Regions from separate parts of the Paenibacillus sp. T2-29 genome, predicted to be linked through region 1. Evidence: predicted binding sites of a transcription regulator. Region 1 holds the regulator's gene; each other region holds the start of a gene.
The links. Region 1 encodes Rex, which represses fermentation and respiration genes when NADH is low (regulators of the CRP and FNR family bind a similar motif). Its sites were predicted from a motif close to TTGTGAAATATTTCACAA; they were not measured.
Positions count from the first base shown of each region.

Region 2: a site for Rex is predicted at 2,170-2,187, ahead of ACU1JV_RS19320 (cytochrome ubiquinol oxidase subunit I). Genes of this name have one in related genera too.
Region 3: a site for Rex is predicted at 2,513-2,530, ahead of ACU1JV_RS09215 (DoxX family membrane protein). Genes of this name have one in related genera too.
Region 4: a site for Rex is predicted at 2,835-2,852, ahead of nirB (nitrite reductase large subunit NirB). Genes of this name have one in related genera too.

Region 1 is NZ_JBREVE010000001.1:297,647-302,233, forward strand. It holds gene ACU1JV_RS01790 (cell wall elongation regulator TseB-like domain-containing protein) at 1-97, opposite strand, end outside; gene ACU1JV_RS01795 (amidohydrolase) at 135-1,436, opposite strand; gene ACU1JV_RS01800 (redox-sensing transcriptional repressor Rex) at 1,423-2,076, opposite strand; gene dinG (ATP-dependent DNA helicase DinG) at 2,104-4,587, opposite strand, start outside.
Region 2 is NZ_JBREVE010000007.1:110,585-115,171, reverse strand. It holds gene ACU1JV_RS19330 (cache domain-containing sensor histidine kinase) at 1-211, shown strand, start outside; gene ACU1JV_RS19325 (response regulator) at 204-1,853, shown strand; gene ACU1JV_RS19320 (cytochrome ubiquinol oxidase subunit I) at 2,255-3,661, shown strand; gene cydB (cytochrome d ubiquinol oxidase subunit II) at 3,648-4,587, shown strand, end outside.
Region 3 is NZ_JBREVE010000002.1:802,263-806,849, forward strand. It holds gene ACU1JV_RS09200 (inorganic phosphate transporter) at 1-473, opposite strand, end outside; gene ACU1JV_RS09205 (DUF47 domain-containing protein) at 488-1,102, opposite strand; gene ACU1JV_RS09210 (DUF3048 domain-containing protein) at 1,291-2,385, opposite strand; gene ACU1JV_RS09215 (DoxX family membrane protein) at 2,637-3,155, shown strand; gene ACU1JV_RS09220 (hypothetical protein) at 3,419-4,342, shown strand; gene ACU1JV_RS09225 (dioxygenase family protein) at 4,415-4,587, opposite strand, start outside.
Region 4 is NZ_JBREVE010000012.1:12,742-17,328, forward strand. It holds gene ACU1JV_RS24105 (GerAB/ArcD/ProY family transporter) at 1-927, opposite strand, end outside; gene ACU1JV_RS24110 (spore germination protein) at 953-2,641, opposite strand; gene nirB (nitrite reductase large subunit NirB) at 2,959-4,587, shown strand, end outside.

The DNA of each region.
Region 1 (4,587 bases):
GGTCTTGAGTAACGTAGGAATAATACCAGAAAATGCTGACCAGGATCAGTATTACGGCCAAAATGGCGACCGCTATCCATTTCTTCTTATTTTTCAAACCTGTGCTTCCTCTCTAAGGGGATGTGACACCTGAATTAGCGCGACAGCAGCCCTTCAAAGGCGGCTTGTGCCTCATGTTTGATACGTTCCTCGTCCATCGTCAGGCATTCGCCGTTTTTCACAACCTGACGACCGTCTACCCACACATGAGCCACGTCTTTGGCACTTGCAGAGTATACGGCATGGGAAATAAGATCTGTACGCGGCAAGAAATGGGCCTGATTCAGATCTAGCGCGATAAAGTCAGCCTTGTTGCCTGCTGCCAGCGCTCCTACTTCTTTTAAACCAATCGACTTTGCACCATACTCTGTTGCCAGACGCAGTGCTTCATTTGCAGGAACTGCTGTTGGGTCGCCAGATACTCCCTTGTGAATGAGTGCCGCCAGACGCATTTCCTCGAACATATCCAGGTTATTATTGCTGGCAGGACCGTCTGTTCCAAGAGAAACAGTAACTCCTGCACGCAGCAATTCAGGCACTCTAGCTACACCACTTGCCAGCTTCAAGTTGCTGCCTGGATTATGTGAAACCGCCACACCTCGTTCCGCTAATAAAGCTATCTCTTCGTCGTTCAAGTGTACGCCGTGGGCAACAAGTGAAGGGCGGGAGAAAAAGCCAAGCTTATCTAAGTGTGCAACTGGACGCAAACCGTAGTCGCGTACGTTTTGCTCAACTTCGGCGATCGTCTCGGACATGTGCGTATGCAATGGTAAATCGAGATCATGTGCTGCTTGAACAAATTTCTCAATAAACGCTGGCGGGCATGTGTATGGGGCATGCGGAGACATCATCGTTGTGATACGTCCGTCTGCTTTTCCATGCCAGTTACGGGCAAAAGTCACGGCCTCAGCCAGCTTGATCCGCTGTTCTTCTTCTGAACAGAGTCCAATGGCTCCACGCATCAAACTTGCACGGATGCCCGACTCTTCAGCTACACGTGCCACCTCATCCATATGATCGTACATATCCAGGAAAGTTGTGGTTCCACCTTTCAGCATTTCCAGCACTGACAAGGATGTTCCCCAGTAAACATCCGTAGATGTAAACTTGGCTTCCATAGGCCACATTTTTTCCTGAAGCCACACTTGAAGTGCCAAGTCATCTCCATACCCTCGCAGCAGAGACATCGCCGCATGACCATGAGTATTAATCAGACCAGGCAAAAACAATAACCCGTTACCATCGATTGCTTCTGTCTCTTCCTCACCCGCAGGCAGAGTCTCGCCAATGTAAGTAATACGGCTATCCTCCACAATCATAAAACCATGGATTACCCCAGCTTCAGTTCCATTCACGGCAAAAGAACCGTTTTTAATCATCCATTTATTCACTGTCATATTGTGCTTCTTCCTTTCCGTCCTCCAGATAATAAGCGAGGCTAAGCAAGTCAGTTGTAAAGTCTGTGGCATGTATCCGAATGTTAGCCGGTGCCTTGAGAATGATAGGTGCAAAGTTTAAAATCGCTCCAATTCCACTCTCAATGAGCCTATCAGCTACGTGTTGTGCCTCAAAATCAGGTACAGTAATAATCCCGATTCGGATATTTTTTTCTTTCACAGTCGCTTCCAATTCATCCATCGGCTGAACGACTAAGGTATTGATTCTGGCCCCAACCTTATCCGGGAACGCATCAAATACCGCCACAATCTTCATATTGTCTTTTAAATAAGCGTTATAGTTTGATAGGGCTTGACCCAGATTACCCGCTCCGACCAATACTACATTAATTTGCTGGTCGATTTTCAGAATATGGCGTATTTTCTCAATTAGATAAGAAACATCGTAACCGATACCCTTCCGACCAAAATCGCCAAAATAGGCAAGATCTTTACGAATTTGGGCCGGATTCAAATCTAACCTCTGTCCCAGCTCTTGAGAAGAAACCGTAGCCACCTCCCGTTTGTGCAGTGCATTCAGATAACGTAAATATACGGGTAATCTCCGTACGACAGCCTCTGAAATTTTATCTGATTTCATACTTGCTCCCCCTAATTGTAACGGACTTTAGGTGTCCGTCCGTTGTGCCTCTGTCTCCGGGGCGGATTGGAGCCATTCGGCGATGCGGGGCACCATTTGCTCCGATGGCATATGCTCCATTTTTGGTCCCGGTAACGAGTACAAAAAGTGCTTTCCATAATAGGATTCGATCACACGCGTATCGTAAACGATAACGACTCCGTGGTCGCTCGCTGTACGTACCAATCGCCCAAATCCCTGTTTGAAGCGAATAACTGCTTGTGGTACAGACAGCTTCATAAATGGGTTCTTCTTCTGCTGCTGGAGCAGCTCGCTTTTTGCCTCCAGTAACGGGTGATTGGGCGGTTGAAACGGCAAGCGAACGATGGCCAGACAAGTCAAAGCCTTCCCTGGAATATCGACGCCTTCCCAGAAGCTGCTGGTTCCCAGCAATACAGAAGCCTTGGCTTCCTGAAAACGACGGGTTAGCTTGCTCCGACTCCCACTGTCTACACCTTGTCCTAACACGGTAATATCGCTGGATGCTAACGCCTCTTTAAGTGGCTCATACACTTGCCGGAGCATCCGATAGGAAGTAAACAGAACAAGCATTCTCCCCCGCGTCGCCTGGGCAGTCGCTCCTAGAGAGCTAACGAGCATCTCTACAAAATGTGCATCCCCTACACTGCCCTTCACACTCGGAAAGTCTCGCGGAATGACCAGCAACACCTGATCCCTGTAATTAAAAGGTGATGGGAGCTGTGACGTCATTAATCGTCCTTGATCCGCGGCCTCCTGCAAGCCGAGTTGATCGGTCATGTACTGAAACGACTTATCTACCGATAAAGTAGCAGATGTCAAAATAATACTTCTTTTTTTGTCAAAAAACATTTCTTTCAACTGGCGGCTCACATCGACGGGCACTGCATAAAATTGCAATGATTTACTACGGAATTGCCCACTCGCTTCGAGCCAATATACGGTTGTTTCATCATCGAGTCGTATAAAGAAGCGCAAATTTTCCCTAATCCCCGCCAAATCCTTAAGCAGACCCGTGATATCTGTAATGAGACTATCCGCCGCATAATCGTCGTGTTCTTCCTTGACATCCAGCATCAGCTTGTCGCCCTTGCGCAAAATTTCACTCAACGTTACATAAAGCTGATTTTCCAACGCCGCCGCTTGATCCCACTTTGCAGGCTTGGCCGACGGTTTGAGACGCGAAGAAAATTGTCCCGTTTCACCCGGTGTGGCATCAGACCGCTCTGGCAACATACCAAACAGCTTATCGCTTAGCAGGTCCCAAGTTTCCTTAACCTCTAACACGAGTGGGTACAGCTGATCAATGGTCGAGGCCCATTCCGTCGACTTCTCATGCCCCGACTTTGCCAACTGCTGACGTAACGAAGGCAATTGTCCGTTCTTACTGTCCTTGAACAATCGAGTCAGCGTATGCACGAGTGTGAAATATTTCATATGCATGCCCAGGTGCTTACCGGCTACTTCCTCTAGATGATGTGCTTCATCAATGACCAGATGTTCATAGCTGGGCAATAGCTGGTGACTTGCTTTGACGTCGGTGAACAGCTTGGAGTGATTCGTTATAACCACATCCGCTGTTCCTGCTTCATGACGTGCACGATGATAGTAGCATTTGCGGAACCATGGGCAAGAACGGCCAAGACAGGACTCGGAATCACTAGCTACTGTTTCCCAAAAATCCCCTCCACGGTTGCTCAGGTTTAGTTCCTCATCATCACCGGTTTCTGTCAGAGTCAGCCAGACAATCATTTGAGCCGCTGTAATCAAGTCTTCCTTTGGTGTCGCGAAGTCTCTTCTGTTTATTTTATGTTCAAACTTACGCAGACACAAATAATGCCCCCGACCCTTAAAAATGGCAGCCCGGAACGGGAACGGAATCACTTTTGTCAGCATCGGAATATCACGCTCTCGCAATTGCTCCTGCAGATTAATGGTATGTGTGCTTACTGTGACCCTCTGCCCATATTTTACACTGTGATACAGTGACGGAAGCAAATAGCCTAGGGACTTCCCTGTTCCTGTACCCGCCTCGATCAACAAGTGCTTATCTTGACTCAGGGCTTGATTTACACCCTCAATCATTTGTGTTTGCGCCTCGCGCTCCTCATATTGGCTCAAGGATGAACGCAAATTGTCCCGCACATCATCCATATACTCCTCAAAGGAAACGCCTGAGAGTGGATTCGGATCATCTTCTCTACGTGGAGTAGCCAATTCGGTCCAATCTTCCACTTTAAGCGCAAGCTGACGAAAAAACTGATGTTTCTCCAAATCCTGAATAGGGTCTAGCTCTTTCTCTTCTCGTATGCCGTCAAGAAACCAACCCAGGTCACTGTCTTCCTCTGCGAACAAATCGCTGAGCCGCTGTATCGTTATCAGAGGTAATGCCTGAAGCTCACCCAGACACTTTAAAAACACCTCAGCCGTAGCCAACGCGTCGCTGTCTGCTTGATGAGGGCGGTCATGCGCCAGCCCAAACTCTGAGGAAAC
Region 2 (4,587 bases), on a different contig from region 1:
AATTGGCATGAAGGAAGAACAACTGACCCGTCTGTTGGCTCGGATCACGGGTACGGAGGAGCCGGAAGGGAGCAGTATTGGTCTGCGTAATGTTCATCAACGTCTGACATTGATGTATGGTGAACGTTATGGTCTGCATATTGAAAGCGCATTACAGGTAGGAACAACCGTATACTTTTCCATACCAAGGGAGGAAGCGTCGAATGTATAAAGCGATGATTGTAGATGATGAGCCTGCGATTCGTGAAGGACTGTCTTCCATTATTGACTGGGGGGATTGTGGCTTTCGCATCGTCGATACGGCAGAGAACGGACGCGAGGCTCTGGAAAAGTTCGGAGAGCATCGACCGGAACTGGTCATTGTAGATATTCGTATGCCTGGGATGAGTGGATTGGAGGTTATACAAAGCATACGCCAAATGAATGGGGAGCCGTTTCACTTTCTCATTTTAAGCGGATATGCAGACTTTAATTATGCTAGGCAAGCCATGGGATTCGGGGTGGATGGTTATCTGTTGAAGCCGGTTGATGAGGAAGAAATGACGTTAGAGCTGAAACGAGTACGACAAAGCATTGAGAATGAAAAGGGAGATGGAAAGTGGGGGAGTCCATCTTCGCATGAGCGCGATTGGATTGAAGCACTGTTGTTTCCGGTTCATTCAGAGCACCCTCGGGATGCTGTAGAACCCAGCCATCGTGCATCCAAGCAAGCTGATCACCAAAGCGACGCTGGAAAGCATGGACAACAGCCAGCGTTACCAGCATTGGACTGGAGTAGCTATCAGGTGATTCTGCTGGATTTGCGTATACCTGACTGGGATCGGCAAGCCCGGCAGTTGGCAGCAAAGCAGCGGCTAGCGGAATTGTGTCGTGATCAGGATAGAGGCATTGTGTTTGAGGCTGGAATATATACGGGCCTATTGCTTCCCGCCATGTTAAAAACGGAGCAAGATGCTGTTCAGTTGCTGGCTGCATGGCGACAGGAACTAAAGCCTTGGGTAAATGAAATCTATGGGGCTGCTGGCGCTCCGGTAGGCATTCTTAGCGATATCCCCAGATCTTTTGAACAAGCGTTACGATTATTGGAGCGTACGTTTTTGTTCCGGGCAGAAAGAGTCATGCTTCCTGGAGACCTACGTGAATGGGAGACAGTCCATGCTGAAATGGATGAAGCGTCTGATAGAGCCTCGGATGACCCCATGCGTTATGCAGAAAAGCTGTACTATGCGCTGGATATGGCTAATGGTAAAGTGGCGACCCGTGTCATTAAGGACATGGAAGTCCAATTTCCACAGATTTATCGTACAGAATCTGCAATCAAGGCGGCATTCGCTCAGACATTCACACTGGCACTGAACAAGTATGCAGCTGGACAAGAACACAGCCGGACCGTGCTGGAGGAGCACTCTAACCTGATTACCAATGTATATGCTTATTCAACATTGGGCGAGCTGGTGGATCACTCGCTCGAGCATGTGTTGCAGTGGATTGGCCAGACTGATACGGGTGGCAAGGAGATCATCATGAAGCAAATGATTGACTTTATACATGGTCATTATGATGAAAATTTGCGACTGGAGTTACTGGCGGATATGTTCAATTACAATAGTGGGTATTTGGGCAAACTGTTCAAAAGTCATACAGGCGAGGCCTTTAATGCCTACCTGGATAAGGTAAGGATTGAGCGAGCAAGGGAATTGCTTGCACAGGGGATTAAGGTGCACCGAGTGGCGGGCCGCGTGGGATATGCGAATGCAGATTATTTTCATAGTAAATTTAAAAAATATGTTGGTATGTCACCTTCCTCCTACCGTAATCAGACCCAAAAAAACGGAGGAACAGATGGCTGTTGATCGATTTCCTAGGTTTAACGTTATGAAGTCTCTCTTGCAGATGTCGGAGGTATGTCCTTCGAATGAAGAGAGGCTTTTTTTATATGTTGAAAAAGGACGGATCAATAGAAAATGTCACATTCATTATGGATTTTAAGGCATTTTCATAAAAACGCCATCGTTATGACACAACTTTGACACGATGTTCACATTTTTGATTCTATTTCATTTAAATTTATTCTATATAATGGGGATAATCTGAAGCCCGGTTATGGCAACCATGGCAAGTTAGCTGAGTGGGTCATTTCCTAAAAAAGTGACGGTTTCATATGTAATAGTGTGAATATAATCACAAACACAAAAGACTTCAGATCACAAACATTAAATCATTGTTAAGGGAAGTACAGGGGAGGAGCAGCATCATGGACGTATTGGATTTGGCACGGTTGCAGTTTGCAACCACTACGATTCTTCATTTTGTTTATGTGCCGATCTCCATTGGATTGTCATTGTTGGTGGCAATTATGGAGACTATGTATGTTATCAAGAAAAAGGATTTGTACAAAAAAATGGCTCAATTCTGGGGGACATTTCTGCTGATTAACTTTGCGCTAGGGGTAGTCACCGGGATTTTGCAGGAGTTCCAGTTCGGAATGAATTGGTCGGACTTTTCCCGTTTTGTCGGTGATGTATTTGGTACGCCGCTAGCCATTGAAGCATTGCTCGCATTTTTCCTGGAATCGACCTTTATCGGTCTATGGGTGTTCGGCTGGGAAAGATTATCCAAAACTGTCCATTTAATTTGCATGTGGCTAGTAGCGATCGGTACGATGCTCTCGGCTTTGTGGATTTTGGCTGCCAATTCATTCATGCAACGTCCCGTAGGATATGGGGTTGTAAATGGCCGGGCAGAAATGCAGGATTTTGCTGCCTTGTTAACGAACGAGCAGCTTTTGTGGGAGTATCCTCACACCATTTTTGCTGCCATTGCAACCGGCGCTTTTCTCGTAGCAGGTATTAGTGCTTGGAAGCTAATGCATAAAAAGAATATGGACTTTTTTAAACCTTCTTTTAAATTGAGCATTATTGTTGCATTAATCTGTGCCATTGCTATTCCTTTGTTTGGTCATGGACAGGCTCAATATTTGATCAAAACACAGCCCATGAAGATGGCAGCCAGTGAAGCTCTGTGGGGAGACAGCGGCGATCCGGCGCCTTGGACGGTTATTGCAAATATTGATCCTGATAAGCAGGAAAATACCTTTGAGATTAAGGTTCCGTTTGCACTGAGCTTTCTGTCGTATAGCAAGTTTTCCGGCTCTGTGCCTGGTATGAAGGAACTTCAAGCACAGTATGAAAAGACCTACGGTCCAGGTGATTATATTCCGCCTGTCCGTACGACCTTCTGGAGCTTCCGCATTATGATTGCGGCAGGATGTGCCATGATTGCACTTGCTCTGTACGGAGCTTACCTGAGTTTTCGACAAAAATTGGAGGGCTCACATCGTTGGTTCTTCCGCCTTATGCTGTGGGGGATATCGCTCCCGTTCATTGGGAATACAGCAGGCTGGATCATGACAGAAATGGGACGTCAGCCGTGGACTGTGTTTGGCTTGCTTCAAACGAAAGATTCTGTTTCACCTACCGTTGTAGCAGGAGAAGTGCTGTTCTCCCTGATTGCATTTACGACGCTGTATCTCATTTTAACGGGTGTACTGGCATTCCTGTTTGCTCGCACCGCTCGTAAAGGCCCAGATATTGAGCCGCATCAGCATACAGTCATTCATGATCCATTTGCTCAAGGAGGTGACAGCATTGTCGTTAAATGATTTATGGTTCTTATTGATCGCAGTGTTGTTTACAGGCTTCTTTTTTTTAGAGGGCTTTGATTTTGGCGTGGGGATGGCAACAGGATTAGTGCCGCGTAATGACCAACAAAAACGTTTGATGATCAATACGATTGGTCCATTCTGGGATGCCAACGAAGTGTGGCTGATTACAGCAGCAGGTGCGATGTTTGCCGCCTTTCCGCATTTTTATGCAACGATGTTCAGCGGATATTATCTGGTATTTGTGTTTATTTTGCTAGGTTTGATCTTGCGAGGAGTCTCCTTTGAGTTCCGTGGCAAGGCCGAAGGAAAAGGGTGGACAGGAACGTGGGATACTTGCATTCTGATTGGCAGCTTCCTGCCGCCGATGCTGTTTGGTATGGCCTTTGCGGCTTTGGTGAAAGGTGTACCTATTCAGCAAAACATGGATTTGAAAGCCGGATTTTTGGATGTGTTCAATGGATACACCGTATGGATTGGACTGACAGTGGTCGGAATGTGCCTCATGCACGGGCTGACGTTCATTTCTCTGCGGACGATTGGTGAAGTCAGAGATCGTGCTCGTGTGATCGCGTCCAAATTTCTTCCGGTTTTGGGAATTCTACTTGCTGGTATGGTGGTATGGACTTATTTTGCAACGGATTTATTTGCACGTCGCGGTCCCTTTATGTATGTTGCGGTAGCGGTGGGAATTCTCGCCTATGTGCTGACATGGTATTTCCTGAGGCAGCGCCGCGAAGGGTGGGCTTTCGGGATGACAGGTGTCATCATTTTGCTAAGCTTCGTTTCGTTATTCGTTGGCTTGTTCCCAAGATTTATGGTGAGCTCGATCAACAGTGCTTTTGATTTGACGATATATAATGCAAGCTCCAGTCATTACACACTGAAAGCCATGACGATTGTTGCAGCAACGCTTTTACCCTTTG
Region 3 (4,587 bases), on a different contig from region 1:
AAAATCATCATCACAATGTAACCGACAACAAAAGCAATCAACGGGGAGAAAATAAGCCCCTCCACAATCCCGATGAAGCCGCTCCAATTTAATTTATCCTGTCCCGCACCTACATACACCGCCCCTGCCAGCGCACCAATCAATGCATGAGAGGAGGATGAAGGAATACCAAACCACCAGGTTAGAAGATTCCAGATAATCGCAGCGATCAGCGTCGCAATAACGATATCAATACCGTTTGTAAGCTTGGTAGGGTCAGCGACACTTCCACCAATGGTCTTGGCAACCCCGGTAAACAAGATAGCTCCGAGAAAGTTCATAACCGCAGCCATAATAATCGCACGTCGCGGCGTCAATGCACGGGTCGAGACCGAAGTAGCAATCGCGTTCGCCGTATCATGAAATCCATTAATAAAATCAAATGCCAGAGCAAGAAAAATAACAATACCTAGTACCAGTAAACTTGTATCCATGTAAAAGGACTCCCTTACGAGTTACGCATAATGATGGATTCCAGCATATTTGCAACATCCTCGCATGAATCCGTTGTCGTTTCAAGGCGTTCGTACAATTCTTTACGTTTAATCAGTTCAATAGGATCAGTTACAGTTGCAAACAGGTTTTTGATGCAAATACGCAATAATTCATCCCCCTGATTTTCCAAATCATTTAGGCGAATGGTGTATTCACGAATAGCCAATAATTTTTTCTGTGAAAGCAAATGTACAGCCTTCTGAATTTCGTAAGCTGATTGACGCAAAATATCAGCGAACTGCACAATATACTCGTCCGGCTCTGTAATGTTGTACATATAAAAACGAGAGGCTGTCGCTTCAAGACCGTCCAGCACATCATCCATGGTCGTTGTCAGTTCCATGATGTCGTCGCGTTCCAGCGGCGTAATGAAGGTCTTGTTCAACTCAGTAATAATCGTGTGTGTGTAATCATCACACTTATTTTCATACTTCTTCATCTCATTGGTAAACAAAGTCACATCTTGTAAATTTGAAGTATGTTGGGCAAAATAATCGGCTGCTTGCACGATCGTATCTGCCATATTTTCCAACGTCTCGAAGAATATATCCTTTTTCTTCAATCTCATAACGATTACCCCTTTACGAAAATATCCGCAACCTGTTTCGACTGCAATAGACAACCTTTGCTATCTTATCACACTCATCAATGTTTTTGTAATGTTTGTAAAAGCAAATTTCTAGATATACGTATACAATGCCCGACATAGAGAGTCATTATCCGACAATTTTTTCCTAAATAGGTGTATTACGTTTTCTAATTCGCTTCAAACGTTACATGTTCCGTTAGTGAAGTATCTGCAGGTACTACATGTATATAGGATGTACCTGGTGTTAACGGGATTTCAACCCCATTTTTCATAAACCGAATCGCATCGCCAGATGTATGCTGCCATTCAGCACGTATTAACTGTCCTTGTTGAAACACCATGGCCTCTCCGCTACCGTCCAGTTCAACGCTTAGTCTGCCTACATCATCCAGCGTTCGATGCCTCGTGCTCATCACAATAACATTAGCCGCTGAGAGCTGTTGGTTATTATTTTGATCTAGATGTGACTTTTCGTTCACAAAACGTTTATATCGTTGATCGGCTCGATCATAGGTATAAGATACGCGATAGCTTTTCAGCAAAAACCGGATGTGCACAGATGCGGCACTCTCGTCCACCATAACTGGAGTTTCGCCGGTTTTGAGATAAGGATACACTGGAACTTCCGTCTGCTTGGTATATCCTTTGCTTTCGCTTCCTTTACGTAGCCTGCTCACATCTGTGTATAAATTATGTGGTGGACGACGGTCTTTGCTTCGCCAAAAATAAGCCCCTCCATTTGAAATCTCATCCAGATGTTCCTTCCGCTGCTGCTGTAAAATCGCATAGGCATCTGTACTTCCCCCTGCATGTATCGGCAACGCACCATAGGTTTCGCCCAGTTCAATCAAATATGGCCGAATACTGCGGACCGGACCGATCTTCACATCTCCACCATGACTTTGGAAAAAAGCTACCAAACGGGTAATTCCGCCTTCTGCAAGAATCTCATATACCATATCTGCCTCGCTAAGCCCTGCCTGTGGACGCGCAGCCGGGGCATTGTTAATCATGACAGCCAGTGGCCGCTCCAAAACAGGCTGCTCCACCGGAAGCCCGGTAAGCGGAGCTGTAAATGCCGGAACAGATGGCTCCTTAGGCGGTTCAAGCACCTTCTTCTCTGTTTCTTGCTGGTTCGGTTGGGGAACGGATTCAGATTCACCCGTATTGGACAAAGCAGAACAAGATATCATTGTCATGCATAACAGAGCTGAGGCCATCACACGCAACCAATGATTTCGCTGAGAAATGGGCCCGGACAAGTTCATCCCTCCACTTCGTTTATTTTTCTCATTATAAGCTTTTCTTCCTGTTTTTGTCTTGATTGAAGCATGGCCTCTCTATAGAATACTTATCTAAAGACATTAAAATTTAAAAAATATTCGAACTTTGTGATTTTTATCACAAATATCTGTAACTGAACCTAATACAATAAAGGTGTAGCAAAGATGATCATCCCAAACAAATTGAAATACAACCCATCATTATAGATTAAGAAAGAGGAGTGATTTGAATGTTTAACAACTGGTTACGTGAGAACAAAGTAGCAATGTGGCTGCTGACTGTAGTACGGGTTTATCTAGGTTATGAATGGATGACCCACGGACTTGAGAAGCTGACTGGCGGATTCGATGCAGGTGGATTTATTTCGGGGGCCATTGCTAAAACAGGCGGAGATCACCCCGCTGTACAAGGCTGGTGGGGATCGTTCCTTGAAGCCTTTGCCCTGCCGAATGTCGGTTTGTTCAACGTACTGATCCCATTGGGTGAGTTCTTAGTCGGGGTTGGCCTGCTGCTTGGTACATTGACTACACTGGCTACTTTGATGGCTATGGTTATGAACTTCTCGTTCTTGTTCTCGGGTACAGTAAGCACCAATGCAATCTACCTGCTGGTTGAAATCTTCCTTATCGTTGCTGGTGCAAATGCCGGAAGAATCGGCTTTGACCGTTGGGTACTGCCCTTCCTGCGTGGACTGTTTGGTAAAAATAAAGACACTTATCAAACGGACCCCAATCGAAAAATAGCTTAACTATCCAAAAAACAACCGTTATCCTCTGGAAAATGGTTGTTTTTTTGTTCAGCCATGCTGCTTCTCTTTAATGTGTGGCTATGCTGCACCCTCCTCTATTTAAGTGAACAAAGGAGTCCTCAAGTCCATCCTGACTTGGAGACTCCTTTTTCGGGTTCATCTTCTCCCCAAACGTTTACAAGTTGGATACAACATGGAATGTTCACGATACATTTACCTTGTACACTACAGTTACATCAAAGAACCTAATGGAGGGTTATACCATGGAAAAAATCACCAAAGCCTATCTCATGCTCGCAGCAGTAACTTTCACAGTACAGACGATCGGATTGGGATCTACGACATCAGCCAAAGCAGCGACATCTACTACAATATCTCAAGCAGAAGGTGTACAACATATTTCCAAAACCTTCGAGCAGCTACTTCGCCAACCAGGTAAGCTACCTCAGGCATTCACTTATTTGCAAAAACATATCCAATCCATTCCTGCCTCTCAAGCTACCATCCTAGTGCTACATTTGGAAAATGCACAGAAACAGCAATTGGATTCATATGCACAGACCTTATATCCGACCTCTGTTCAAACTAAGATTAATCAAGTCTATAAACCCGGTGATTCGTTCACTAATGTAATCAGTCGGACAAACGATGCAAAACTGAAAAAATTACTCACTCAACCCGGAGATGCCGGCTACAAACTTGAAACCGCAGAAGGCATGTTTTACCCAGTCATCAACTATGAAAAATATAAAGTATTCGGAAATGACATTACCGCAGATATCCGCAGCTATATTGACATCATGGCGACGGAATCTGGACAGCCGGCTACCAAGGATGCGGCATTACACATCGGTTATCAACAGTTAGCCGGAAGGGCGCTGGCGCAAGAGTCATTTATAACCCAATATCCACATTCCAATCGTACACAGGCAGTGAAATCATTACATGATCTCTATTTCTTCTATACTTTTTATGGTACGAACAATACACCACTATTCGATGATGACACCGGGAAGATTCGCCCCAATGCCAAAAAAGGGTATCAGCTCGTCGTTCAACGCAACAGGGATTCGAAGAGTACCTACATTCAAAAGCTGAAGGCATTTATGACACTATTGGATCAAAATGAAGATAAGCGAACTCCGCAAGTATCCGCCTGGCTAAAAAAGAACGTGCCTGCTAATTAATCACAGAAGAACACACCAAAAGAACTTCCAACCCCACACACCATGTGGTTTCGGAAGTTCTTTTTCTTACATTTACAGATCATTTTCTTGACCAAAAGCCCAACAATTGAGGCTCAATGAGCCAAGGACATACGACTGAAAAAGCTTACGCGCGGAGCGATCATGATCGGCAGCCCCCATCACGTAAAACAAAGGCGAAAAGTGCTCTATTCCATACGAAGGGACCGCCTGCTTGGCATATGGAG
Region 4 (4,587 bases), on a different contig from region 1:
CGCATAACGATATTTAAGACCAAATACCTGTGAGACACCTAAGGAAGCATTGAAGAAAAAACTACAGAAATTACAAAACATTTGCATCACCCAGATCACCAGCAGTGGAAACTCCAGACGTTCAAAAAGAAATCCGGGGATCTCAAAACTGCGCATCAAATTAATGGTAGGCCAAGTACTTGTCACAGTAGAATCTACCGATAGCCCGCCGATCACCATAACTACGGTCAAAAAATACAAAACTAATGGGATACTGATGCCCACTGCCATGGCCTTAAATGCTTTTTCGGGATGCTGCATAAAAGCGACCAGTGTCATGACGACTTCACATCCAGAGAAGACAAGAATAGTCGATTTTAGCCCTTTGATGACGGGTAATATCCCGTCACTCAATACAGGACGAAGATGATCAATTTGAAATATTCTTAAGCTAAAGAGAAAACAGAAAAGCAGAAAGAAGAGACTGATTGGAAGTACAATTTGGTACAGCCGCGCGATGGAATTAATGCCTCCAAACACCAAATAACTACCTACCCAAATGAATGGAATCACAATCGCCCAGATAGGTGTACCTTCAAGTAGAAAAAACATGGTTACTTCGGCTAACACACGGATCTCAAAGCCGGCTATAATTATAAAGTATATAATTAATAGCACGCTTAAGAATCCTCCCGGAACAGTGCCTACAATTCTTTTGGAGTATTGATACATGGTGTTTCTAGGAAACTGTTGACTTAATTTCACCATGATCCAGACGACGAAGATGACAATAGCTCCACCGATGAGGACAGAAAGCCATGCATCAGGAGTTTGTACTTGTTCAGTTACACCTCTCGGCAGTGTCAATATCCCCGCGCCCAATACGGTATTGGTCAGGAATACAGCCCCTTGCTTAGTTGTGATTTTATCATCAGAGCGTCTAAACACAGTGGCTCCTCCTTCGTATTGGGCATCATGATCTACGCTTGCGTTGTTGTGTTTTCATCATGACAGGTCTTCGTTTCATCAGAGACATAGGAGCCCGGATGTACAGATCCTTCCAATCGCTTAGGCGCATAGGGGAAAAGGGAGTTACATATGGTACACCAAAGCTTTTCAACTTCGTTAGATGGATACAAATTAACAGAAAGAACAATATGGTTCCAAACATGCCCAGCATTGCTGCAAAGAACATTCCGACAAAACGCAAAAGGCGCAGGGTAATGCCCGCACTATATGTTGGTATCGAAAACGATGAAATGGCAGTAACTGCAACTACAATCACAAGGAAGGGACTAACGATGCCCGCATTGACAGCAGCATCACCGATGACCAAGCCTCCCACAATGCCCATCGCAGGGCCAATGGGTTTGGGCAGGCGAATGCCGGCCTCTCGTAGAATTTCGATAGAGATTTCCAAAATCATGACCTCTATAACGGATGGGAAAGGGACGCCTTGACGGGTTCCGATAATGCTAATGACCAGCTTGGTTGGAATTAAACCGGGATGAAACGATATAAAAGAAATGTACAGAGCAGGCCCCATAAGCGCTATAAAAGCCCCGCTAAACCGTAGCAGACGTAATAGTGTCCCCGGAATCCATCGCTCATAATAGTCCTCGGGAGATTGAAGCAGCATACTGAAGGTCACCGGGACAATAAGTGCAAAGGGAGTACCATCCAGTAAGATCGCTATTCTTCCCTCCAACAAAGCATTAATAACACGGTCAGGACGCTCTGTATTATGAGCCTGTTGGAATGGACTTAAATAATTGTCTTCGATGAGTTGTTCCACATACCCGGATTCAGGTAAAAAATCCATGTCTATTTTTGATATTCTGCGGCTTACTTCTTCAAGAAGGTCTGGATTCACAATATCCTTTATATACGCGATAACCAGATCCTTTTTGATTCTGCTGCCCACTTGGAATTTCTTCAATTCCAAACTTTTATTTAAACCCTGGCGCCGAAGCATCGAAGTGTTTTCACTCAATACTTCCGTAAAACCGATTCTGGGACCCCGAAGCAATGCTTCAGAGGTTGGCTCATTGACGGAGCGAATAGCGCCATTAGGCGGACCCACCAGTAGCGCTTCCTTCATTCCTTCAATTAATAGGGCGGTATGACCTAAAAGGATGAACTCGTACAATTCCTCCATACGGGTAACTTCACTAATTTGCGTAAGTGGCATCAGGCTTTCTTTTATAAAAGAGTTACTTATACCTTCCGGTTGTTCCTGCTGATCCTGACCCTGCTGCTGGCCTTCAAACATCAAGACCTCCAATACCTGCTTGCTCATAAGTTTTTCATCCTGCATACCTTCTATGAAGACTAACACGGACCGAGCATGAAATTTCTTCACCACAAACTCACGAAAATGCACATCACTATTTTCGCCAATAGCTTCACGAATTGCCTGTAAGTCGGAATCATAATTTCCTGTAATTTTAGAGCTCGGTTCATGCTGCTGATCCATGTGACCTTCGTTATGTTTATTAGAGAGCGGATGACTGCCAGAGTGTTTGGATTTGGCTCCCTTACTGCCGACAAATGAATAAATCGAGGTGTTTATATAATAAATTCCTAAAGGAATAATCAACGCTAGGCCAGCTTGAAAGAGTGTACTCCAGCTAGGAAGATAAGAAATGATTTTAGACCACATGCTGATTACCTCCAAACAATTCAATTCGTTTTCCCATAAGATACAAGTTGTTCATAAAGTATTCCTTATAACGGTTGTATTTACGCATGAATTGGAAAGATTCTTTCGATGACACTGCTATGATTTCCGGTCCTTACCTTAATCCCTTGAAATAGAATAGGGAAATCCCTAAATATTCATAATTTTAACTACATTGTGATCGAAATCACATATAGACCTATCTGCTGTATTAGAATAGAAGCATAAACAATATTCATTAGAAACGTAGAGATGTCGTCGGATAGGAAGTAGCGTCGAATGAATGGAGGAACCGGTATATGATAAACAGTAAAAAGAAGCTTGTGGTTATAGGGAACGGGATGGCTGGTATCAATACGGTCGAACAAATTTTAAAATTAACAGATAAATATGAAATTACAGTCCTGGGAAGTGAGCCGCATCCGAACTATAACAGGATCATGCTCTCTTATGTGTTGGAAGGTAGTAAAACAATAGATGATATCATACTGAACGATTTGCAATGGTATGTGGATCAAGGGATTACTTTATATACAGGAAAAATGGTTAAAAGTATCGACGGTGAGCACAAGAAGATTCTCACCGAAGACGGACTGGAAATTGATTACGATGTGGCTTTGGTGGCTACTGGTTCACAATCGTTTATTCTGCCTATTCCGGGTAAAGAATTACCGGGAGTTATTGGTTTCCGAGATATCGCCGATTGCTCGGCCATGCTGGAAGCAGCGAAGACCTATAAAAAGGCCGCTGTCATTGGCGGAGGTCTATTGGGGCTGGAGGCAGCTAAAGGCCTGGTCAACCTCGGGATGGATGTTACGGTCGTTCATCTAATGGAAGATTTGATGGAACGTCAGTTAGACCGGGAAGCCTCTGCGATGTTGAAAGCAGAACTGGAACGTCAGGGAATCAAGTTTGCTATGCAAATGCAAACTGCGGAAGTGTACGGTCAAGATCGGGTACAAGGACTGCGCTTCTCGGATGGAAGCGAGCTGGAAGCAGATTTGGTTGTAATGGCCGTCGGGATTAAACCTAATATCCAGGTAGCTAAAGAAAGTGGTATGGAAACGAACCGCGGGATTGTGGTCGATGATTTCATGAGAACCTCCATGCCGGATGTATACGCTGTAGGGGAATGTGTTGAGCACCGTGGAATCTGCTACGGTCTGGTAGCTCCGCTGTTTGAACAGGGAAGTGTGATTGCCAAGCATTTGGCAGGCGTGGATACTGAAGGCTATGCAGGATCGGTAGTTTCCACCAAGCTTAAAATTTCAGGGGTAGATGTTTTCTCAGCTGGCGAATTCATAACCCAACCTGAACATACGGCGATTGTAGCGAAGGATGAGTGGAAGCGAACATACAAAAAGGTACTGCTTCGTGAAAATAAAATTGTTGGTACTGTACTGTTTGGCGATGTGAGTGAATCTGCTAGTCTGCAAAAATATGTGCGTCAGCAAACGGAAATGACAGATGAGATCTATGGACAGATCATGGGTACTGGATGCGGCAATCACGGGGTGAAAACGTCATCCGTTGAAACCATGGCGGACGATGAAATTGTCTGCGGTTGTAACGGTGTGACTAAAAAGGCAATTGTGGAAGCAATCAATGAAAATGGACTAACCACCGTTGATGAAATTAAGGCATGTACCGGAGCTACGCGTTCTTGCGGAGGATGTAAGCCCGTTGTTGAGCAAATTTTGCAATATGTTCTTGGAGACAGCTTCAAAACATCAGCCAAGCAGGGAATATGTGGTTGCACAACCTTGAGCCGGGACGAGATTGTGGAAGCGATCAAAACCAAAGGGCTGACCACTACGCGTGAAGTGATGAATGTACTCGGCTGGCATAATGATGAAGGATGTTCCAAATGCCGTCCGGCGCTGAATTATTACTTGGGTATGATTAACCCTGATACCTATGAAAATGAG